DNA from 4 places in the Kitasatospora sp. NPDC002227 genome. Region 1 is predicted to be linked to each of the others. Evidence: riboswitches for the same ligand, from Rfam matches in the RefSeq annotation. Region 1 holds a riboswitch; each other region holds the start of a gene.
What was found. Region 1 has a riboswitch for cyclic di-AMP ahead of ABT095_RS08265 (glycoside hydrolase family 16 protein). Riboswitches for the same ligand answer to the same signal wherever they lie in the genome.

Region 1 (5,550 bases):
GGATCGTGGAAGACCACCACCTCACCGCGCTCCGGGGTGGCGCCGAACCAGGGGGTGAGCTTGTCCACCAGGACGCGGTCGCCGCGCTCCAGTGTCGGCTGCATCGAGTCGGAGGGGATGGAGAACGCCTGCACGAAGAAGGTCTTGATGACCAGTGAGAGCAGCAGCGCCACCACCACCAGGATCGGCAGCTCCTGCCAGAACGGCCGCTTCTTCGTCGTCTTGGAGTCCTTGGCGTCCTTGGCGTCCTTCTCGTCCATCGACTCCTTCGGCGCCTCCGCCGCCTCCGTCGCGGCCTCCTCGGCCGTGTCCTCGGTGCTCATCTCTACTGCTCCCCCTGGATGATTGGTTGGCGGGGAGCCGCGCCCCCGCCCACTGCTAACGAACGAAGGTTCCCGGGCCGAGGGGCCGTCAGGTCAGACCAGCTGCTCCAGGGTGCCGGTGTGCAGCTCGCCGAAGCGGCCGCCCTCGCCCTGGTACGTCCAGAAGACCCGGACCGTCATGGCGCCCAGGTCCATCACGTGGCTGACGGTGATGCCGCTCGCCTCCGTCCAGCTGACGAACCAGATCTGCGGGGCGACCTGGGCGACGTGCAGCGAGACGTCCTCCCACTGGCCGGCCGACTCGCCCAGGCCCTCCCAGCGCAGCCGGGTGCCGTCGGCGGAGTAGGCGTTGCGGAAGGCCGCGCCGTTGTCGACCTGGAACAGGTAGGTGTGTCCGGCGAAGCCAGGCAGGGGCGCGGTCATCTTCGGGCGGTCCTCGTCTCGGGCAGTGGGTGAGCGGCGGTACGGCGTGCTTCGGTGCGGCGTCGGCCGACACACCGGGCACCAACTTATCCGAACCGGCTGACCGGGCGCGGCTCCATTTCGCTTGCTGCTGAACGCGGCGGCGCTCCCGTACGTACCGGTAGGGGGAGGGCGCGCGGCCGACCGGCCGCGTGGACTCGAACCACCTGGGAGGAGAGATGCTCCGCACGATGGCGGCCGGCCTCCTGAGTCTGCTGCTGGCCCTCGGCGGCGCGGGCGCGGCCTTCGCGGCAGCCAACCCGAGCGGCCACGGGCAGCCGAACCAGACCTGCCTCAGTTCCAGTGCGCCGAACGAGCCCGGCCACGCGTCCGGCTCCCCGGGCTCGGCCTTCAACGAGACCGGCCCCGGCACCGGCGGCGCGGCGTACAGCAAGGCGGGCGCGCCGTCCCAGTACGACGTCGCCTGCTACCAGGTCAGCCAGCCGCACTGACGGACCACCCGCTCGACCGCCCCGGGCGGCTCGGCCGCCCGGGGCCCGGTGTGAGGTGCGTCGCTTCGGGGGCGAAGTTCTTGGCCGTGCTCAGCCACCCTGCTTACCGTTCACAAGTCGTCCGCGTCGTGCGGACCCCGTCGTCGGGACGCCGAATCCCACCCATCCGACGCCGGGTACTCGAGCAGGAGAAGAGCGGGCGGGAGCGGGGGAACCAGGTAAGTCGCCGATGCCCCCTGCCCTGCCACCCCGCAGGTGCCGGACGGGCCCGGCTAGGGGTGAAGCCGCTCCACAGGCGGCCGGGCTACCCGTGTGCCCGAACCCGACAGCTCACCTCGCAGGCGTTCACAGGGCTGACCAACATGCGCATATCCGTGACCCCTGCCCGCATCGGCGCCGCCGCCGGTGTCGCGGCCCTCGTGGCCGTCCCGCTCGCCGGCCAGGCCCAGGCCGCCGTCGGCGTGACCCAGGACCGGCTGACCCCGGCCTCGATGGCCGCCGGCCAGGCCGCCTCCGCCGGTCTGACCGTGCACTCCACCTCCTGCTTCACCGCGAAGACCCTCGGCGTGGGCATCCGCGACGCGGCGGGCCGCAACCTGGACTTCCCCGGGTCGGCCTCCAACGTGCGGATCTGCCCGAGCGGCGTCTCGATCACGACCGGCGCGCGCACCCTCCCGGCCGGGACGTACACCCAGTTCGGCTTCTGGCAGGACCTCTCGGGCGGCTGGCACAACCTCGCCTCCCGGACCCTGACCGTCGGCTCCTCGGTCACGCCGACGCCCACCCCGACCCCGAAGCCGACCCCCACGCCGACTCCGACCCCCACCCCGACGCCCACGCCGTCGCCGACCACCGGTTCGCCCGTGCCGGGCAAGGCGCTGACCTGGTCGGACGAGTTCAACAGCAGCGTCGACGGCAACCGCTGGGCGAGCAACACGAGCACCTCGTACCGCTACGGCAACCACAACCCGGACGACAACAAGCTCGACTGGCTGAACCCGAACAACGTGAGCGTGGCCAACGGGGTGGCCACCTTCACCGCGAACCCCTCCAGCCACACCCTGGAGAACGGCAAGCAGGCCTGGGACACCGGCCTCCTCACCACCGAGGGCACGAAGGAGGGCTTCCAGGTCAAGACCGGCGACTACGCCGAGACCCGGGTCAAGCTGCCCGCCGGCTCCGGTGCCTGGCCGGCGCTGTGGACCTGGAAGAACGGCAACGGGGAGATCGACTCGTTCGAGTACCACCCCGACAACCCGAACCTGCTGGAGCTCACCAACCACGTGAAGTCGGGTTCGAAGTACTACACCGACGCGAGCGCGATCAACAAGGACCAGTGGGTCACCATCGGCACCTACTACGGCGCCAAATCGGTGGACTGGTACGTCAACGGGGTGAAGGTCTTCTCCGACGGCACCGGTGTCGGTTCGAACTGGTCCGCGTACGTGATCCTGAACCTCTCGGTCGGGGCCGGGCAGTACCACCCGGCCCCCTCCGGCTCGGCCCCGATCACCATGCAGGCCGACTACGTGCGGGTGTACCGCTGACGGTCAGCTCACCGTCAGGGTGAACGGCGTTTCGTTGTTGCGCGGGTTGTGGTCGTCCAGACTGAAGACCCGTACGTGCCCCTCGGCCTTCGTGCCGGGGGGCACGTCTGCGTCAACGGCCACCGGGACGAGGGCGGTCGCCGTCCGGTAACGCGCGAGGCCGGGGCCGAAGGTGCAGCGCACCATGTGCGGGTAGGTGGAGCAGGTGGCGGGGAAGGTCGGGGTCAGCAAGGTGAACCCGCCGGGCACGTCCACCTCGACGGTGAAGGGGGAAGCCGTGGTGTCCGGCCCGTCGTTGGCCACGAAGGCGTGGACCACCGTCTCGCCGCCTGGGGTCGTCGCGTCCGGATCGATCCGGACCACCTCGAGGTCGGAGTCCGACGGGAGGACCCGCGCCCCCGCCGGGCCGGCGCCCAGCGCCGCCAGGGCCAGTGCCGCCGCTGCCGCCATCGCCAAACGGACCATGCCGTTCACCTTTCACAGAAGGTATTCGATCGACTACCCAATGTAGCGGCGTACGCTGGTTCGTGTCCGGTTTTTCGGCAGATCGTCGGAGGTGGGCGAGATGGGCGGACAGGTGCTGAGCGAGGTCAGTGCGGTCGTGGCGAACGACCGGGAGGCCGAGCTGGTCACGTCGTACCGGGAGCTGATCGCCGGCCCGCTGCCGGACGGGCTGGTCCGCACCGAGCTGCTGCGCGGTGCGGACGGGGTGTGGCGGATCCAGAGCCTCTGGCGGGACAAGGCGGCCCTCGATGCCGTCCGGGCCAATCCGAAGCTGGCGGCGGCGCCCAAGCTGTTCCGGGACGTGGGTGCGGAGCCGCAGCTGTCGGTGTTCCAGGTGACGGCGACTCAGATCGGCGCCCTGATGGTCAGCTGACCTCCGCTCAGGGGGCCAGGACCTGACCGAGTCGGGTCGCGATGTGCCGCATCACGGGGACCAGCCCGGCGCTGCCGGTCTGCTCCTCCAGGGCCTGGATGCGGGCCTCCGGGCCGGAGACCGAGAGGGCGGTCGGGGTCGGCGCGCCCGGTACCGCGACGGCGATGCAGCGTACGCCGATCTCCTGCTCCTGGTCGTCCACCACGTACCCGCGCTCGCGGGCCACGGCGAGCTGGGCGAGCAGCTGGTCCGGGTCGGTCACCGTGTACGGGGTGTGCGACTGCAGCGGCTGGGGGCCGAGCACCGCGCGGGCCTCCTCCTCGGGCAGCTGCGCGAGCAGTGCCTTGCCGACGCCGGTGCAGTGCGGCTGCACCCGGCGGCCGACCTCGGTGAACATCCGCATCGAGCGCCGCGACTGCACCTGGCCGACGTACACCACCTCGCCGCCCTCCAGCACCGCCAGGTTGGCCGTCTCGCCGGTGGCCTCCATCAGCTCGGCCAGGTACGGCCGGGCCCAGCTGCCGAGCAGGCGGCCGGAGGTCTCGCCGAGGCGGATCAGCCGGGGACCCAGGGTGTACCGGCGGGCGGTGTCCTGGCGGACATAGCCCTGCTGCACGAGGGTACGAATCAGGCGGTGGATGGTCGGCATCGGCAGGCCGGAGACCGAGGAGAGCTCGCTGAGGGTGGCCACTCCGCCGGAGTCGGCCAGTGCCTCCAGGAGCTGGAAGGCGCGCTCGACGGACTGCACGCCGCCGGTGGTGCGGTCGCTGCCTGCGGGTGCGGAGGCGGGGGTGCTGGACACCGGCTTTCCCTTCGCTGTCGGAGGAGGGGTAGAGTCCCGGCGATCTCTCTCAACAAACCGTTGAAATTCTGTATCGCGGAAACTAGTCTCCACCTTACAGAACAGAACTCGCCAGTAGGTGGGTTCGGATCGAGGAAGTTCCCACCGGAGCTTCCTTCGCTGGCTCGAGAACCGTCCAAGGAGTGTCCTGCCCATGGCTGCAGATCAAGGACCCGGCGCCGCTGCCCCCGCCCCGGTCGTCACTGTCGCCGGTCCGCGCGTCCCCCGCGCCGAAGAGGTGCTCACCCCGGAGGCGGTCGCCTTCGTCGTGGGTCTGCACCGCGCCTTCGAAGGTCGTAGGCAGGAGCTCCTGGCCCGACGAAAGACCCGGCGCGCGGAGATCGCCGCCGCCGGCACCCTCGACTTCCTGCCCGAGACCGCTGACGTCCGGGCGGGCGACTGGAAGGTCGCCGAGGCGCCGCGCGCCCTGCAGGACCGCCGGGTGGAGATCACCGGCCCGACCGACCGCAAGATGGTGATCAACGCGCTCAACTCGGGCGCCAAGGTCTGGCTCGCCGACTTCGAGGACGCCACCGCCCCCACCTGGGAGAACGTGGTCAGTGGCCAGATCAACCTGATCGACGCCTACGAGGGCCGGATCGACTTCACCACCCCGGCCGGCAAGTCGTACGCCCTGAAGCCCGCCGCCGAGCTGGCCACCGTGGTGGTCCGCCCCCGCGGCTGGCACCTGGACGAGAACCACCTGCTGGTCGACGGCGTGCCGGTGGCCGGGGCCTTCTTCGACTTCGGCCTCTACTTCTTCCACAACGCCGCCCGGCTGCTCGCCCGCGGCGCCCAGGACCCCAACTCGGGCCCGTACTTCTACCTCCCGAAGACCGAGAGCCACCTCGAGGCGCGCCTCTGGAACGAGGTCTTCACCCACGCCCAGGCCGCCCTCGGCATCCCGCACGGCACCGTCCGGGCGACCGTCCTGATCGAGACCATCACCGCGGCCTTCGAGATGGACGAGATCCTCTACGAGCTGCGCGAGCACGCCGCCGGGCTCAACGCCGGCCGCTGGGACTACCTGTTCTCGATCGTCAAGAAC
Region 2 (5,550 bases), on a different contig from region 1:
TCGATGCGCTCGCACAGGCGGAGGAGGACGGCCCGGCCCTGGTCGACGACGTGGTCGGGGTAGTAGGAGTCCCGGTACATCCCCTGGAGGAAGGGGTGTTCGGCGATCTGCTGGTTGGTGATGGGCATGGTGCTTCCTCGTCCTTGGCGCGGTACCGATGCGCTGATCATGCACGGCACCGCTGACAACGACGCGGTCAGCTCCGGCGGCCCGGGCGGCAGCGGACGCCCCACGAGGCGTCGAGCGTCGGACGGAGGACGGGCACCGATGAGCCGCGGCGTCTCAGGCCGCGACGCCGGCCATGCCGCCCTCGCGGACGGTGTAGCCGGGGCCCCAGGCGCGGAGGTGCTGGGCCAGGGCGGCCCGCTCGGTCGGCGGGACGGCTGCGGCGGGGAGGAGGACGACCCCGTTCGGGGCGAGCTGGACGGCCCAGGAGAGCCGGCGTTCGTTGACCAGGCGTACCTGTGACCAGGGGATGTCGCGCGTGCCGTCGGAGTTGGTGACCCGCAGGCCTTCGGCGGAGAGCTCGATGGTGGTCGGACCGGCCAGGTGCGTGAACATGCTGAGGACGCTCTTGTCCATGATCTTCCGCTTGAACCCGGCGAACAGGCCCTTAGCCGGGGGCGCCATGGTCTCCTGCAGCTCCGGGACCGTCAGATCGAAGCTGTATGCGTACTCCACGGCGGATCTCCTTGCTGTGCGAACGCCCGTACGTGTGCGGGCGGACGGCAGGCTACCAGGCGGCTGAGCTGTGGCGGAGCCGGGCGAAGACGACCGCGAACAGGGCCAGCGAGACCAGGCCGAGCAGTGAGGCGGAGGCGGCGCGGGCGACGAACGCCCGGCCGTGCTCCAGGGGGCTGATGAAGAGGATGGGACCGGCCACGATGGGCAGTGCCACCAGAGTGCCGGCCAGGGCCGGGCCCCAGCGGCGGCCGGCCAGGGAGGAGGCCGTCACGAGCGCGGGCTGGGGGCATCTCGCACAGGCCCGCGCCCGTGAGGAAGGGCCGGGGTGCTCAGGACAGGTGCAGGACCTGGCCGGGGTGGATCAGGTCGGGGTCGGCGCCGACGGTGCCGAGGTTCTGGGCGTAGACGTGCTGCCAACCGCCGAGGTGGTAGGTGTTCGAGATCCCCGAGAGGGTGTCGCCCTCGACCACGGTGTAGTCACCGGGAGTGGGAACGGCCGGTGCCGCCGGGATCTGGGGGGCGGCCGGGGCCGTCACCGGCGGGGTGACCGGGGTGACCGGCGTGCTCGGCGGCGTCGTGGCGGGGGCGGATGCCGCGGGCGGGGCGGCCGGATCGGCGGGCATGGCCGGGGTGGCCGGGGTGGTGGGGGCCGCCGGGGTGGTGACGGGCGCCGTGGGGGCCGTGGGCGCCGGGGTGGCGGGCACGGCGGGGGTGACGGGTGTCGCGGGCGGCGTGACCGGGGCCGTGGTCGGCGGGGTCACCGGGGTCGCCGGGGTGCTGGGCGCGGTGGTGGGCGGAGTCACGGGGGCGGTGGTGAGGACCGTGGCGCAGCCGGGCCAGCGGACGGTGCCCTGGTCGGCGAGGAGCTTCTCGGCGATGGCGATCTGCTGGTCCTTGGTGGCGTGGCTCGGCTGGGCCGCGTACTGGTCGCCGCCGTAGGTCTTCCAGTCCCGCAGGGTCAGCTGCAGGCCGCCGTAGCCGCCGTCGCCGTCGTTGGCGGTCCAGTTGCCGCCGCTCATGCACTGCGCGACGGTGTCCCAGCTGGTGGCCGGTACGGCGTGCGCGCCGGCCGCGGTGAGCAGCGGCAGTGCGAGGCCGACGCCCATCACGGAGGCGGCGGCCACGGCGCGGTCGGCCTGGGTGGGGCGGCGGTGACGTCCGGAGCCCGAGAAGACCATCGAGTTGTCCCTCTCCGCACGCCTGCGAGGTGAGCTGTCGGGTTCGGACCGGAGAGTGGCCCGGCCGCGCTGGGCGGCTTCACCCCTAGCCGTGGGTGCACGGCGTGGGAACCTGGGTCCCCCGTCCCCGCCCAAGGGGTCTGCTGCGTGGTCCCGGGGTGCGCGGTGGGCGGGGTTCGGCGTGCCGCGTCCGGGGCCCGTGGAGTCCGGGCTGTTGGCGAGCGTAGAGGGAGTCACGGTCGGATAACAACCCGGCAACCCGACCATCACACAATCATCACGCGCCTCATAAACCCACCAGCTCAACCGTTCTGAGCGAGCGCCTGGTCGGCCTTCGGCAGGTTGGCACGCAGATGATCCAGGTACGCCTGGGCCTGCGTGCCGGGGTGCGCGCCCCGGGCGAAGGCGAGCATGTTGCCGGGGCCGGTGTTGTAGCCGAGGGCGAGCAGTTCGTCCTTCGTGTACGAGGAGCTCCAGTGGGAGGGCAGTTGGTCGGCGAGGCCGGCCAGGTACCAGGCCTCGGCCTGGATCGCGAGCGCCGGGTCGTCCGGCAGCTCCTCCCAGCGGCGGGTGGGGAAGTGCTCCTGCTTGGTCTCGTCGAAGGCGGCCCGGTGCATGTTGGCGATGCCGAAGGCGGAGTCCGGCTTGAGGCGCTGCCAGGCGCGCTCCAGCTCCGGAGCGTGCGGTTTGTAGGCCTCGTTGTAGAGGACGGCGAGCAGCAGGCGGGCGGACACCCCGGTCTTCGCCGACCAGGTACGGACCTGCGGGGCGAACTGGGCCGGGTCGTAGGACGCGCCGGTCGCGGGGCCCGGTGAAGCGCTGGGACTGGTGGCGGTAGGGGTGGGAGAGGTGGTGGACGGCGCGGCTCCCGGGTGCTGGGTGGTCCGGCAGCCGGTCACCGCCACCACCGCCACGAGAACTGCCGCTGCCGCCCACCCGTACCTGCTCATACTTACGGATGGTAGGCGAAGTGCGGTGCGGTCAGCCGCCGGACACGAGCAGCTCGACCAGGGTCCGCACGCCGAAGCCCGTTCCGCCCAGGCCCCATTCGGGGTCGTCCAGGTCGGACAGCGCCGTGCCCTGGATGTCGAGGTGCGCCCAGGGGATGCCGGTCGGCACGAACTCCCGGAGGAACAGGGCCGCCAGCATCGCGGTGCCGTGCCGCACACCGATCGTGTAGTTGACCAGGTCGGCCACCCGGGAGTCGAGCTGGCCCCGGTACTCCTCCGGCAGCGGGAGCGGCCAGCAGCGCTCGCCCGCGCGGGCACCCGCCGCCTGCACGCGGGCCACCAACGCCGGGTCGGTGCCCAGTACGGCGGCGATCCGGCGGCCGAGGGCGACGGCGGCGGCGTCGGTGAGGGTGGCCAGGTCGAGGATGGCGTCCGGCCTGGTCTCCGCGGCGAGGGTGAGGGCGTCGGCCATGATCAGGCGGCCCTCGGCGTCGGCGTGGCGGACCTCGACGGTGGTGCCGCTGCGCATCCGCAGCACGTCGCCGACGCGGATGGGGTCCGCGTTCGGCATGTTCTCGGTGAGGGGGAGCCAACCGTCCACGGCGACCGGGCAGTTGAGAGTGGTGAGGGTGGACATCGCGGCGAGCACGGTGGCGGCGCCGGCCATGTCGGCCTTCATGGTGGCGAGTTCGGCGTTCGGCTTGAGCGCCAGGCCGCCCGCATCGTAGGTGACGCCCTTGCCGACCAGGGCGATCCGGCGGGTGGCGCCCGCCGGGCGGTAGCGCAGCCGCACCAGCCGGGGCGGCACCAGGGAGCCCCGGCTCACCCCGAGCAGGCCGCCGAGCCGCTCGTGGGCGATCCGCTGCGCGTCCCACACCTCGCACTCGAGCCCGGTCTCCGCGGCCAGCTTGAGCGCCCGCTCGGCGAAGACCGGGGGAGTGAGCTCCTGGCCGGGCTCGTTGACCAAGTCCCGGGCGAGGCGGACGGCTTCGCCGATGCGGAGGCCTGCGGCGAGCGCGGTCTCCGGGTCGGCGCAGGCGCCGCCGCGCAGGCCGGGGCCGGTCCAGGAGGGGCCGGTCCAGGAGCGGGGCGAGGGGGCGGAGCCGGTCGGGGCGCCGTCGGCGGCGGTCGGTGCGACGCTGGGTCCGGTCCGGTCCGGGGTGGGTCGGCCGTCGCTCGTCGTGAGGGTGGGTCCGGTCCGGTCCGAGGTGGCGTCGGGGTGGGCGGTTCCTGCCGTGAGACCGGGGCCGGTCCAGGCGGGTTCCGGGGTGGTGTCCGGTGCCGGGGGGACGACCAGGGTGATCAGTTGGTCCGGTGGGGTGCGGGTGGTGGCGACCTCGGCGGAGAAGTGGCCCGGGTAGCGGTAGGAGCCGAGGAGGTAGCCCTCGGCGAGGTGGCGCAGGTGGGGGCCGGGGGCGTGCAGGGCGAGGCGGCGGTAGTTGGGGACGGCGCGGGCCAGGTGGGCGGCGGCGGTGCGGGTGGCGGTCGCGTCGAAGGCGGCGCGGGGACCGCAGCCGAGCAGCACGCGGACCGGCTCGCCCGGCAGGTGGAGCACCTGCCCGAGCGCGCCGGAGAAGCCGCTGCCGGCCAGGAAGGCCGGGCTCAGCTCGGCCGGGAGCTCACCGGCGAAGACCGGCTCCACCACGGAGTCCACGTCGGTGGGCTGCTGCGGCGTCAGCCGCCAGCGGGCGCTCATGCGCCCCGGGCGGCGCGGCGGGCCGCCCCCCATGCCTCCAGGTCGGCCAGGTAGGAGGTGGCGAGCTCGCCCATCCCGCCGGCCGCGCCGACCGAGGCCCAGCCCCGGGCGGCGGAGATCGCGTACGGGTCGAGCCGGAGCGCCTGGAAGAAGCAGTCCTCGGCGAGCAACTCCCGCCCGGCGCGGGCGAAGCAGTCGCCGGCCGCCGCGTAGCCGAAGGCGGTGGAGACCGGGCCGAGGCGGGCCGTGCGCAGGTAGCTGTGGGCCGCCTCCTCGGGCCTGCCCTCCTTCATCAGCCCTTCCGCCACCTCGATGTGGGTCTTCGGCTCGTACGGGTCGATCGCCAGCGCCTCGGCCACCAGCCGGTGCGCCCGCTCGTTCTCCCCGAAGGCGTAGAACTCCTTGGAGCGACTCTCCACGCAGGCCCGCAGGTTCTCCCGGGCCAGGAACTCCTGGTACTCGCCGACGGCCGGCACCGCGCGGGCCAGCTCCTCGGCGCGGTCCATGTCGGAGGCAAGCTTGGCGATGTCCTTCTGGAGGAACGGCACGTAGCTGACGCTACGGTAGAACCGGCTCTCCAGCATGATTTTCTCGAACTCCGAGTACCCCGGGTCGTCCAGCAGCTCGGCCATCGCCTTCTCGCCGATCTCCCGCCAGGTGAGCGCGAGTTGCAGGTCCTTGGTCTCGCGGGCCTCGAAGATGACCGAGAAGACCGCGATCACGAACCGCAGCTGGGTCGGGCAGGCCGGGTGCTCGGCGATGGCCATCGAGTTGGCCGGGTGCACCAGCTTGCCCTGGCCGACAGAGGAGACCCAGCGGACGACGTCCAGCCAGTGGTGCAGCCGCAGTTCGGCCGCGGTGGTCAGCTCGGCGGCGGGGCGGAAGGGGAGCAGCTCCTGCAGCAGCTTGGCGAAGCCGAGCCGGAAGAGCACCCCGGCCACCTGGTGCTGCCGCTCGGCGGTGAAGGTGTGGAAGTCCTCGATCCAGCCGCAGAGGGTGTCCCAGGCGGGGGTGCGCAGGTGGGCCGGCAGGTCGGCCGGGT
Region 3 (5,550 bases), on a different contig from region 1:
CCTCCAGCTGGAAGCCGGCCCGGGTGAGGACGCGGGAGGAGGCGGTGTTCTCCGGGTCGACCCGGGCCCAGAGGCGGTGCAGGCCGAGCGGGCCGAAGGCGAAGTCGCAGATCAGCGCGGTGATCTCCCCGGCGTAGCCGTTGCCCCAGGTGTCCTTGCGCAGCGCGTACCCCAGGAAGGCGGCGCGGTTGCCCTCCAGGCCGAGCGCGACGTTGCCGATCGGGACGGCGTACTCGGGCTCGCCGTCGGCCAGCCGGGTGACGGCGAGGCGGTAGACCGTGCGGGGCTCGGCCTCGGCCTCGTCGAGGAAGTGGACGATCTGGTCGGCGCAGTGCTCGCGGTCGCGCGGCTCGAAGGGCAGGTACTTGGCCGTCTCCGGGTCGCCGAAGACGGCGTGCAGCGAGTCCACGTCCTCGGGGGTGTGGTGGAACTCGCGGATCGCCAGCCGGGGCCCGAGCAGCCGCACCGGGCCGCTCGCCGCCGCAGGGTTCACGTCCACCGGTTCCTCCTCCGCCGTCTGCCGAGCCACCGACGATACCGCCGCCCGGCCGACCCACCGGATACCGTACGCAGGGTGAACGTCGAAGACCTGCAGCTCACTCCGCACACCCGCACCGCCGATCTGCTCGCCTGGGCGGCCGAGGCGGGCCACCCGCCGCTGCCCGAGTCCGCTGTGCGGGCGGTGCTGACGCTGCTCGAGCTCGGCGACGCACACCTGCACGACGGGTGGCCGGAGCTGAGCTCGCCGGTGGTGGAGCAGCTGCTGTACGAGCGGATGTACCTGTACGTGCAGCCGGCGGCCGAGCCGGAGGCGTACGGGGAGGCGGTGCGGCTGCTGATCGACCGTCAGCGGGCGGCCCGGCGGCTGAACGCCAAGCGGTGGGAGCGGCTGCACGCGGAGGCGGAGTGGCAGGGGGAGCTGCTGTGCGGGCTGCTGCGGCAGCCGCACCTGGTGACCTGGCCCCGGCTCTACACCCTGCTGCTGCGGGCGGCCGGGGTGGACGAGGGCGACCCGGCGGCGGTGCGGGCCTGGCTGGACGCCTTCGGGGAGCTGCCCGAGGCCGATCGGCTGGCGGCCTTCGGGGCGCTGGAGGAGGACGGCACGCTGGACTGGGTCGGCGGGGACGGCGGCTGGGGGCCGACCCGGGTGATCTCGGTGGGCATGGCCACCGACGGCGCCCGGCTGCTGCTCGAGCAGTGGCTGATGCGGCGCAGCTACGACAACCTGGCCGACAGGCAAGCGCTCGGCCTGCCGATGCCGGACGAACTCTCCGGCGACTACCCCGAGTTCGAGGCGGCCGTGGCCCGGGAGGCGCTGCGCCTGCTCGGCGAGTGGACGGTCCCGGGCCTGCCGGAGCTGCTCCTGGAGTACCCCGCTCTCGCCCCCGAGCCGGGCTCGGCGGAGATCGAGGCGTACCTGGCCGCGCAGGAAGCAGCCCAGGAGGCGGCACAGGGCGACGGCGAGGAGTAGGGGGCGGCTAGGGCCTGTCCGGCCGGTCTTGTCGGATCAGCGCGCGGCGTCGGGGGCCCGGCTGGGCGTGTGCCCGAGTCACCCTCGTACCGGGTCGTACTCGGGTGATTCGGGCGTGCGTCCAGGCGGGATTCCCGGCGTCGCGCGCCCGGCAAGACCGGCCGGACAGGCCCTAGGGCTGGAGGCCGTGGGCCTGCAGCCAGGGCAGCGGGTCGACCGGGGCCGCGCCGGCCGGGCGGACCTCCAGGTGGAGGTGCGGGGCGGCGGGGGCGGCACCCGGGCGCGGGCCCGGGGGGTTGCCGGTGGCGCCGACCCGGCCGAGCTGGGTGCCGGGGGCGATCGGGCCGGAGGCCACGGTGATCGCGGAGAGGTGGCAGTACCAGAGCTCGGTGCCGTCCGGCAGGGTCTGGATCACCCGGTAGCCGTACGCGCCGGACCAGCCCGCCGAGCTGACGGTGCCCGCGGCGACGGCGACCACCGGGGTGCCGGTCGGGGCGGCGAAGTCGAGGCCGGTGTGCAGCTGGGACCAGTACGAACCGGACTGCCCGTAGTGGGCGGTGAGCGCGTAGCCGCTGACCGGCAGGGCGAAGCCGTCGGCCACCGGCTGCTCGGCGGGGGCCGGGGTGGCAGCCGGGGCCGGGGCCTGCTGGGTCTCGGCCTGGGTGGCGGCCCGCTTGGCCTCGGCCTCCTGGGCGGCGGCCAGCCGGGTCTCCTCCGCGGCGGTGCGGCTGCCGTCGGCCTGCTGCTGGATGCGGGCGGCGAGCGCGAGACCCGGGTCGGCCGTGACCGGGGCTTCGTCGGGGGTGGTGACCGGCGCGGTGGGCGCGGTGGCGGCCGCGGCGAAGCCGGTGGCGCCGAGTGAGGCGGCCATCGCGGTGACGCCGATCAGCGGGCCGCCGACCCGGGCCTGGCGGGGCATCCGGTGGCGGGCGCCTTCGTCGGCCGTCGGCATGACGAGCTCGTCCAGCAGGTGGTCGGCCGGGCCGGGGGCCACGGGGGAGTGCGTCGACGCCACGGGAGGCGCGCTCCTTTCCTTCCTTCGCGCCTACCGGGTTAGCTGACGGGTTCGGAGCAGGAAGGTCTCCTACGGCCGGGCGGGCCCGGCTGATTCACCCCAGTGGAACGTGGTTCCCCGGCTCCCGGGCCCACCGGTGAGGGCGGGTCCATGGATTAGGCGACGGCGCACGGTGCCGTTTCGGGTACGGCGTTGCCGACCGCGCTGCGTTATCAAACGTTAATCCGAGTGGCCCCTGATTCCAAGCCACTGAACATCTCGGTCCAGACCTCTGACATGTTTCGAGCGGTTAGGACCGATTTGCCCACTGCCCGGACGGGCAACGGTTGAGTATCCGTACTCAGGTGCCGCGCGCGGGAGTTGGCGATCCTGGATGACATGACCACACAGCTGCAGAGCCGGACCACCTCCGCCTACTACCTCCAGGCCATCCTGTCCTTCGGCCTCGCCAGCGCCGCGCTCGCCATCGGCATCGCCTATCTGCCCGTCAGCTCCTGGGTACGCGGATTCCTGGCCGTCGGCCTGCTCTACGAGATCACCTCGGCGTTCACGCTGGCCAAGGTGATCCGCGACCGGCAGGAGGAGGGCGCCCTCACCAGCCGGGTCGACCAGGCCAGGCTCGACAAGCTGCTGGCCGAGCACGACCCCTTCCGGGTGGACGCCGCCTGAGGTGGGCCCCACTACTCCTGGGCGGCGGCGCGCTTGGCCGCGAAGGTGACGCCACCGGAGGACCAGTGGGTGGCGGGGATCTCCTCGATCGCGACCCAGATGTTCTCCGCGGCCACGCCGGTGATCCGGGCGTAGGCGGCGGTCAGCTCGCGGGTGATCGCCGCGTTCTGCTCGTCGGTGCGGCCGGACAGCTGCTTGACGTTGATGAACGGCACGAGGGCTCCTTGGCTGCGTCGGATCGACGGCGTCGAACGGGTCCCGAGACGGTACCCCACGGCGGCGAGCGCGACGGCGCGCGTCCGAGGGCTTGACGGCTAAGGCTATTAGCCTTAGCTTTATGGCTATCAGGCACAGCGCACCGGCCACGAGGAGAACGCAGTGAACGCCACCGTCAACGCGCCCAGCACCGCCGCCACCCAGTACCTCGACCTCCCCGGCGGCCGGATCGCCTTCGACGACAGCGGCTCCGGCGAGGGCACCCCCGTCCTGCTGCTGCCCGGGATGCTCGACTCCCGCCAGGCCTACCGGCACCTGCGCCCGCTGCTGCTCGCGGCCGGGCACCGGGTGGTCACCATGGACCTGCGCGGCTTCGGCGAGTCCTCGATCGAGTGGGACGACTACTCCCCCGCCGCGATCGCGACGGACGCGCTGGCCCTGCTCGACCACCTCCGCATCGAGCGGGCCGCCCTGGTCGGCAGCTCGTACACCGCCGCCTCGGTGGTCAAGGCCGCCGGGCTCGCCCCCGAGCGGGTGGCCGGGATCGCGCTGATCGACGGGTTCGTGGAGAACCTGCCGGCCAACGCCCTCCAGCGCGTGATGGTCAAGGCGCTCGGGCACACGGTGCTCCGGTTCCCGGCGTTCTGGGGCCTCTACCTGCGGAAGATGGCATTCCCGACCGCCAAGCCGGCCGACCACGACGCGTACGTGGCCGGGCTGGTCGACGCCCTGCGCACCCCCGGGCGGCGGGTCGCCACCCGCGGCTACGTCTTCGGCGACTCCGCGCCGGTCGGCTGGGGCGCGGACGTGCAGAGCCCGGCGCTGGTGATCATGGGCGAGAAGGACCCCGACTTCCCCTCCCCCGCCGCCGTCGCCGAGCGGCAGGCGAAGGCGCTGAACGCCCGGACCGTGCTGATCGAGGGCGCGGGCCACTACCCGATGGCGGAGTTCCCGCAGGCCACCGCCGAGGCGCTGCTGCCCTTCCTGGCGGAGGTGGCCTGATGCCGCGCGCCGGACTCACCCCGCGGGCCGTGGTCGACCACGCCCTCGAACTCCTCGACGCCCAGGGCCCCGAGGGCCTGACGCTGGCCGCCGTGGCGGCGAAGGCGGGCGTGGCCACCCCCTCGCTCTACAAGCACGTGCCCGGCGGGCTGCCCGAGCTGCGGCGCCTGATCGCCGTCCGGGTCACCGAGGACCTGGCCACCGAGCTCGGCGAGGCCGTCCTTGGCCTCAGCCGCGACGAAGCCGTGGCCGCCCTGCTCGACGCCTACCTCGCCTACGCCGGGCGCTCCCCGTACCGCTACGCCGCCCTCCCCCAGGCCCCGCAGGACGACGCCGACCTGCAGCAGGCCGCCGCCCGGCTGGTCGGTGTGATCATCGCCGTCCTGCGCGGCTACGCCCTGGCGGGCGAGGAGGCCGTCCACGCCGCCCGCACCGTCCGCGCCATGGCCCACGGCTTCGCCTCCCTGACCACCGCCGGCGCCTTCCAGCTCGCGGCGGACCTCTCGGCCACCCGCGACCGCCTGACCCGGGTCCTGACCGAGGGCCTGCGGCACTGGCCGCCCGCCGGGAGCTGAGACCCGCCTCCGGCGGGGGACGCGAGGCACCCCGACCGTGGCGGCGGCGCCCGACGGGAGCTGAGTGTGTGTCGGTTGGTCACGACCGGTACGGATTTGGGTGGGAATTCGAGACCAATCCGACGCATGTTGTCCCTCAGACTGAGCACGTACTGTTCGGGAAGCAGCGGATCTCAGCAAGGGGTGTGGGCAGCATGACGCAGACCGCGCGTACCACCGGTCTCATCCCGGGCCAGCGCACGGCCTCGCCGGTGACGGCGACGGCCGGGGCGGTGCCGGCCGAGAGGGCGGGCGGCGCGGTGCGTCGGGCGTTCGAGGTAGCCCGGTCCGCGTGGCGGCTGCGGCCGGTGGCGGCCGGGCCGGTCCAGACGTACGGGGAGTCCGACGGGCAGTGACGCCCGCCTCCCCGGCTCGGAGAGCGGCGCGGGATAGATTGGGCGGATTGTCCGGATCGGTCCCGCGCGGAGGTGGGGGTGCCCGCAGTCACGACGGTGGCGCGGCAGGTGGGGCTGCGGCTGCGGCGCGGACCGCTGGGCCGGTGGCTGAGCCGGCTCCTGGACGGGGACACCGCCGCCGAGCGGACGGCCCTCGGCGTCCTCACC
Region 4 (5,550 bases), on a different contig from region 1:
GGCTACAGCGAGAAGATCTCGGCGCCGTTCATCTCCCCGGACGACCGCTCGGCGATGTGGATGGCCGTGCAGCACCTGCACGAGCTCGGCCACGAGCAGATCGGACTGGCCGTCGGCCAGCGCCGGTACGTGCCGGTGCTGCGCAAGATCGAGGGCTTCACGGCCGCCCTGCGGGAGGTGCTGCACAAGACGCCCGAGGAGGCGGAGGCGCTGGTGCACCACACCCTGTTCAGCGTCGAGGGCGGCCACGCGGCCGCCGGGGCGCTGCTCGACAAGGGCTGCACCGCGATCGTCTGCGGCTCGGACCTGATGGCGCTCGGCGCGATCCGGGCCGTGCGCCAGCGAGGGCTCTCGGTGCCGCAGGACGTCTCGGTGGTCGGCTTCGACGACTCGCCGTTGATAGCGTTCACCGAGCCGCCGCTGACCACCATCCGCCAGCCGGTCGAGGCGATGGCCACGGCTGCGGTGGACGCCCTCCTGGAGGAGGTCGGCGGCAACCCCGGGCAGCGGGCGGAGTTCATGTTCCAGCCCGAGCTGGTGATGCGCGGCTCGACGGGGGCCGCGAAGTAGTCCGTTCCGACGCGGGGCGTCGTGCGGGGGAGTGTCCCCCGGACGGCGCCCCGTTCGGCGTGTCCGGGCTCCCCGGCTCCCGTGCGGGGTGACGATCGGATCATGGAGCCGAGCGGTACGGACGAAGTGGGCGCCCCGAAGGCCGCGGAGCCGGCGGCGCACCGGGACTGGCGCAAGCGGCTGCTGCTCGGCGGCGGGCTGCTGGTGGTCGTGGTGGCCGCGTACTTCGTCCTGGCCGCCACCATCCCGCGCTGGTGGTCCCAGCGGATCGGCGACGCCGTGGACGGGCGGCTCAGCACCGGCCTGGTGCTCGGCCTGTGCCTGGGCGTCAGCTGCACCCTGCTGCCGCTGATGGCCGCCTGGGTCGGCCTCTACCGCCGACGCTCCTGGAAGGTCACGCTGGCCTGGCTGGCGCTGGCCGTGCTGCTCGCCCTGCCGAACCTGTGGACGCTCGGCGTGGTGGTCGGCCGCGGCAGCGGCGCGCACGCGGGCCAGCGGGTGATGGACGTCAACGCGCCCTGGTTCCGCGGCGCGACCCTGGCGGGCGTGATCGTCGCGGTGGTGGCCTTCGCGGGCTTCCTGGTCTTCACGCGCCGCCGGAACGACCGCCCTCGCAAGGACGCGGGTTAGCCCTCCGCGGCGATCTGGTCGTGCTCGGCGGGCTGCCGGGTCTGCTGGGCCTCGCCGGTGCGGGCCTCGGTGCGGCGGCCGCGGGCCAGGAAGTCGCGGATCAGCAGTTCGACGGCGTCCTGCGGGCTGCGGGTGCCCGAGAGCATCATGACCTCGATCGCGAGGTCGGCGTCGAGCGAGACGGTCACCTTGGCCATGGTCATCCCCCTGTGTCGGTGGGATCAGCATGCCCAGGTACCCGGGGACGCCGCAAGGGCCCACCCCCGGCGGGTGGGCCCTTGCGGGTCAGGCGGTGTTTCAGATGCGACCGGCGAAGTCCGGCGCCCAGTTGGCGACGGTCTCGGTCTTCACGCCGGCCCGCGGGTTGGCGGCCTCGACGTACTTGCCGTCACCGACGTACAGGGCGACGTGGTAGACGCCCGAGTTGCTGCCGTTGTTCGACCAGAAGAGCAGGTCGCCCGGCTGCAGGTTGTCCAGCGAGACGCGGTGGGTGGCGTCGGCCTGGTCGGCCGCGACGCGCGGCAGGGAGATGCCGGCCTGGCGGAACGCGGCCTGGGTCAGACCCGAGCAGTCCCAGCCACCGTCGCTGGTGCCGCCGTAGACGTACGCCTGGCCCAGCTTGGACTCGGCGAAGGCGATCGCGGCGGCCATGCTGCCGGTCGCGGCCGGGGCCTGCGCCTCGGCGGCCTTGGCCGGGGCGCCGGAGCGCTTGGCCGAGGTGGTGCGGGTGGTGGCCTTCGGCGCGGCCTGCTGCTGCGGGGCGGCCTGGGCCGGGGCCTGCTGCGGGGTGGCGACGGCGGTGCCCAGGCTCAGGTGCTGGCCGGGGTAGATCATGTCCGGGCCCTCGGTGAGGACGGACTTGTTCAGGTCGTACAGCTTCTCCCAGCCGCCCTGGACGTTGTTCTTCTGGGCGATGGTGGAGAGCCAGTCGCCCTCGGCCACGGTGTACGTACCGGTGCCGGCGGCCGGGGCGGCAGCCTGCTGGCCCCAGTTGTGCTCGCCGCGGTGGCCCCACTTGGAGCCGGAGTCGGCGGTCGGCGCGGCGGCGTCGGAGGACTCGGACTTGGCCGGGGCGCTCGACTTGGCGGAGGTGTCGACCTGCGGGGCGGCGCCGCCGCGGGTCAGGCCGCCCTGGATGGAGCAGACCGGCCAGGCGCCGGGGCCCTGGTCGGCGAGCACCTTCTCGGCGACGGAGATCTGCTGGTCCTTGGTGGCCTGGTTGGCCTGCGCGGCGTAGTCGTGACCGCCGTACGCGGCCCAGGTGCTCGAGGTGAACTGCAGGCCGCCGTAGAAGCCGTTGCCCGTGTTGATGCTCCAGTCGCCGCTGCTCTCGCACTGGGCGACCTTGTCCCAGGTGGAGACGGAGGCGGCCGAGGCGGCACCGGCGGTCAGGCAGGGGATGGTCAGACCGAGGCCGACGACACCGGTGGCGGCGATCAGACGGCGGGCACGCTTGGTCGCGTTGATGGGCAGCATGAAGATGCGTTCCTCTCCCACGCCTGCGAGGTGAGCTGTCGGATTCGGGCTGGAGTTGCCCGGCCGTGCTGAGCACGGCTTCACCCCAAGCCCGGCCGCGGTCCGCTGGACCGCCTCCGGGCGACTTACCTGGTTCCCCCGCCCCTGCCGTGGTGCGTTTCTGCGCTGCCAGCTCGCCCGGCGGCAGGACTCGGCGTCCCGGATGAGCTGGGTCCGTGTGACCACGAACGGGAGGACATTAGGCAGACTTAAGTTGAATCTGCAAACACTGTGACCGCCATCACAGATCATCTTCAAACCATTTACCGGCGCCGGAATCCGGCCAATTCCACGGCGATGGCTCGCATACCGTCAAACCCTGTGCCGCACGGCGGAACTGGCGGTGGCTCAGAATTGTGGACTGACGGCGATTCCGCCGCGGGCGGCAGGTGACACAGTTCGGTCAAGCTGCGGTAAAGCCTGGCCGCCAGGGTCGAAGGTCCTGCCGGGCCGGGGGCCAAGGCCCGCGCCGGGGGCATGACGAACGGCCCGCCGACACGGGGTGTCGACGGGCCGTACGGAGGCGCGGGGAGGGCTACTCGGCGGGCTGGGCCACCGGGCCGGCCACGGGCTCCGGCTGAGGGGCCTCGGCCGGCTCGGCGGGGGCCGGGAGGGCGGCGAGGTAGGTGGAGGCGATCAGCTGGCCGACGGCCTGGTAGGTGCCGATCGGGGCGGCGCTGGGGCAGCCCGTCTCCTCCGCGGCGGTGGCCAGCAGCTCCGGGTCGGCCTCGGGGCCGATCACCAGCGGGGCCAGCGCCGGGCGCTGCGAACCGGTCTGCTGCAGGTGGGCGACGGCGGCCGCCACCGAACCCGGCACGTCCAGCGCCGCGGCCACCACCGGCACCGCGAGGCGCGCGGCCAGCAGCACGCCGGTGATCCCGGCGGCGGCAGCCGCCTCCTCGCCGCCGACCGTGGTCAGCACCACGCCGTCGGCGGCGGTGGTGATGGCGAAGAGCCGGGCCCGGTCGGCCCGGGCCAGCCCGGCCTCGGAGAGGCGGACGTGCACGGCCTCGGCCAGCAGCGGGTGCGGGCCGAGCACGTCGGTGACGACGGCACCGTGCTCGGCGGCGAGCCCGCGCAGCTCGGCCAGGTAGTCGTGCGGGCCCGCCAGCAGCGGGACCAGCACCGGGGCGGGCAGGCCCGCCTCGGCGGCCCGGGCCAGCAGCTCGGCGACGGTGGGGGCGTCCTCGCCCTCGGGGCTCGCCAGGTACCCGGCGGCGGCCTCGATGCCCGGCTGCTCGCCGCGCACGACGGAGAGCAGCTCGTCGACGACGGGGCGGGCCTCGGGCCCGGCCGTGGCGGGGACGGCCAGCACCAGGGCCGGGGCTCCGGTCGGGATCTCGGGACGCTCGGGGCGGCGGTGGCGCCCCCGCGCGCGGGAGCCTGGCGTGCGGACGGGCAGTGGCGCGCCCGGGATGGCTGCGGTGCTCATGGCGGAGATCGTAGGACATTACGCCGACATGTACGCAGGCGGCTCCCGTCCACGCCCCGGGCATCGACGGTCAATCAGGACATGAGCGGACATAACAGGTGATCAACTGGCCCGTTGCCCGAATCCGGGCAAGCGTAAGCCCGTATTCCGCGTGATGCTGGTCACATGGACCGGCCAAGGTGACGGACCGTGAGTCGATCAAGCGGGTCGAAGATCAACGCGGTGGCGCCCTCCCGGTACGGGGCGTCATCGAACCAGTCGTCATTCGCCCGAATATGTCCTCTTACGGGGCGTCAACTGTGCTTGTCGGAGCGGAAGAAGAGGCCAGTGACAGTGGCTTATGCACGCGCAATTGCCCGTGCTGATGCACGTGCATTCGGGCTATCATCACGTCAAGTGAGGCGAAAGCCAGGCAGCTCGGGAGAATGACGATGCAGAACACGTACAACGGCATGGCTGCTGCGGACCTGGAGGGCGTGGTCTGGCAGAAGAGCCGCCACAGCAACTCCCAGGGAAACTGCGTGGAGTTCGCCGCCCTGCCGGGCGGTGACGTCGCGATGCGCAACTCGCGCTTCCCCGAGGGGCCCGCGCTCATCTACACCCGGGCCGAGATCCAGGCGCTGCTGCTGGGTGCCAAGGACGGCGAGTTCGACCACCTGGCGCTCTGACCGCCGCTGCCGTACCGCGAGGCCGTCGTGGGTCATGGGACCTGCGGCGGCCTTTCCGTGTCCGGGGGCGGTCCGAACGGGCAGCGGGGCCCGGGCCGTCCGGGCAAAGCGAAGGGGGCGCGGTGCCCCGTTGCTGGAACGGGACACCGCGCCCCCTGACGGCGGAGCGCCGGCGCTCAGGCGGAGCGGCGGTGGCGGCCTGACGGACTGCCGGACCGAAGTGGCGTCACCGGGGCGTCCTCGGCCTCGAAGACGGCCCAGACGACCTTGCCCGCGCCGGCCAGCGGATGCCAGCCCCAGGAGCGGCTGAAGGAGTCGACCAGGTGCAGGCCCCGGCCTGACTCGGCCACGAAGTCGGCCTCCCGGGCGACCGGCCCGGTGCTGCTCGGGTCGCTCACCGCACAGACCACCTGCGGTGCGCGGTGCACCAGGCTGATGCGGATCGGCAGGCCCGAGGTGCCCGCACCCATGGCGGCCATCGGCCCGGGCAGCGGCCCCGAACCGGCCGGGCGCGGCCCGGGCTGGACGGGGATGTGGGCGGACTCGGCCGCCGGACAGCTGCCCTGAGTGCCCAGGGCGTGCCGCAGCGCGTTGGTCACCAACTCCGAGGCGACCAGCGCGACATCGTCGAAGAGATCGCCGAGGCCCCAGTCCTGCAGGGTCGTCCTGGTGAACTCGCGCGCGGTTCTTACGGCTTCCAGGCGAGGGGCGAGAGTGCAGGTGACCACGTGGGGG

Region 2: linked by a shared signal. The riboswitch ahead of ABT095_RS13745 (LysM peptidoglycan-binding domain-containing protein) and the one ahead of ABT095_RS08265 (glycoside hydrolase family 16 protein) in region 1 are both predicted to bind cyclic di-AMP.
Region 3: linked by a shared signal. The riboswitch ahead of ABT095_RS22790 (M23 family metallopeptidase) and the one ahead of ABT095_RS08265 (glycoside hydrolase family 16 protein) in region 1 are both predicted to bind cyclic di-AMP.
Region 4: linked by a shared signal. The riboswitch ahead of ABT095_RS34350 (transglycosylase family protein) and the one ahead of ABT095_RS08265 (glycoside hydrolase family 16 protein) in region 1 are both predicted to bind cyclic di-AMP.

Annotation. Positions count from the first base shown of each region.
Region 1 is NZ_JBEOWY010000006.1:231,070-236,619, forward strand. Features, by position in the region: gene lepB (signal peptidase I) at 1-323, opposite strand, end outside; gene ABT095_RS08255 (MoaF-related domain-containing protein) at 417-746, opposite strand; gene ABT095_RS08260 (hypothetical protein) at 965-1,237, shown strand; cyclic di-AMP (ydaO/yuaA leader) riboswitch at 1,398-1,597, shown strand; gene ABT095_RS08265 (glycoside hydrolase family 16 protein) at 1,600-2,784, shown strand; gene ABT095_RS08270 (hypothetical protein) at 2,788-3,249, opposite strand; gene ABT095_RS08275 (antibiotic biosynthesis monooxygenase family protein) at 3,350-3,661, shown strand; gene ABT095_RS08280 (IclR family transcriptional regulator) at 3,669-4,463, opposite strand; gene aceB (malate synthase A) at 4,657-5,550, shown strand, end outside.
Region 2 is NZ_JBEOWY010000012.1:99,586-105,135, reverse strand. Features, by position in the region: gene ABT095_RS13760 (DUF5713 family protein) at 1-128, opposite strand, end outside; gene ABT095_RS13755 (YcxB family protein) at 283-681, opposite strand; gene ABT095_RS13750 (hypothetical protein) at 734-955, opposite strand; gene ABT095_RS13745 (LysM peptidoglycan-binding domain-containing protein) at 1,014-1,862, opposite strand; cyclic di-AMP (ydaO/yuaA leader) riboswitch at 1,868-2,016, opposite strand; gene ABT095_RS13740 (transglycosylase SLT domain-containing protein) at 2,165-2,812, opposite strand; gene ABT095_RS13735 (leucyl aminopeptidase family protein) at 2,844-4,508, opposite strand; gene ABT095_RS13730 (tetratricopeptide repeat protein) at 4,505-5,550, opposite strand, start outside.
Region 3 is NZ_JBEOWY010000026.1:69,268-74,817, reverse strand. Features, by position in the region: gene ABT095_RS22800 (GNAT family N-acetyltransferase) at 1-499, opposite strand, end outside; gene ABT095_RS22795 (hypothetical protein) at 575-1,471, shown strand; gene ABT095_RS22790 (M23 family metallopeptidase) at 1,644-2,486, opposite strand; cyclic di-AMP (ydaO/yuaA leader) riboswitch at 2,500-2,658, opposite strand; gene ABT095_RS22785 (YiaA/YiaB family inner membrane protein) at 2,865-3,155, shown strand; gene ABT095_RS22780 (tautomerase family protein) at 3,167-3,370, opposite strand; gene ABT095_RS22775 (alpha/beta fold hydrolase) at 3,534-4,373, shown strand; gene ABT095_RS22770 (TetR/AcrR family transcriptional regulator) at 4,373-4,948, shown strand; gene ABT095_RS22765 (hypothetical protein) at 5,143-5,343, shown strand; gene ABT095_RS22760 (PP2C family protein-serine/threonine phosphatase) at 5,422-5,550, shown strand, end outside.
Region 4 is NZ_JBEOWY010000062.1:12,945-18,494, reverse strand. Features, by position in the region: gene ABT095_RS34365 (LacI family DNA-binding transcriptional regulator) at 1-570, shown strand, start outside; gene ABT095_RS34360 (DUF7937 domain-containing protein) at 673-1,200, shown strand; gene ABT095_RS34355 (hypothetical protein) at 1,197-1,397, opposite strand; gene ABT095_RS34350 (transglycosylase family protein) at 1,498-2,697, opposite strand; cyclic di-AMP (ydaO/yuaA leader) riboswitch at 2,682-2,843, opposite strand; gene ABT095_RS34345 (sirohydrochlorin chelatase family protein) at 3,251-4,147, opposite strand; gene ABT095_RS34340 (DUF397 domain-containing protein) at 4,579-4,815, shown strand; gene ABT095_RS34335 (ATP-binding protein) at 4,992-5,550, opposite strand, start outside.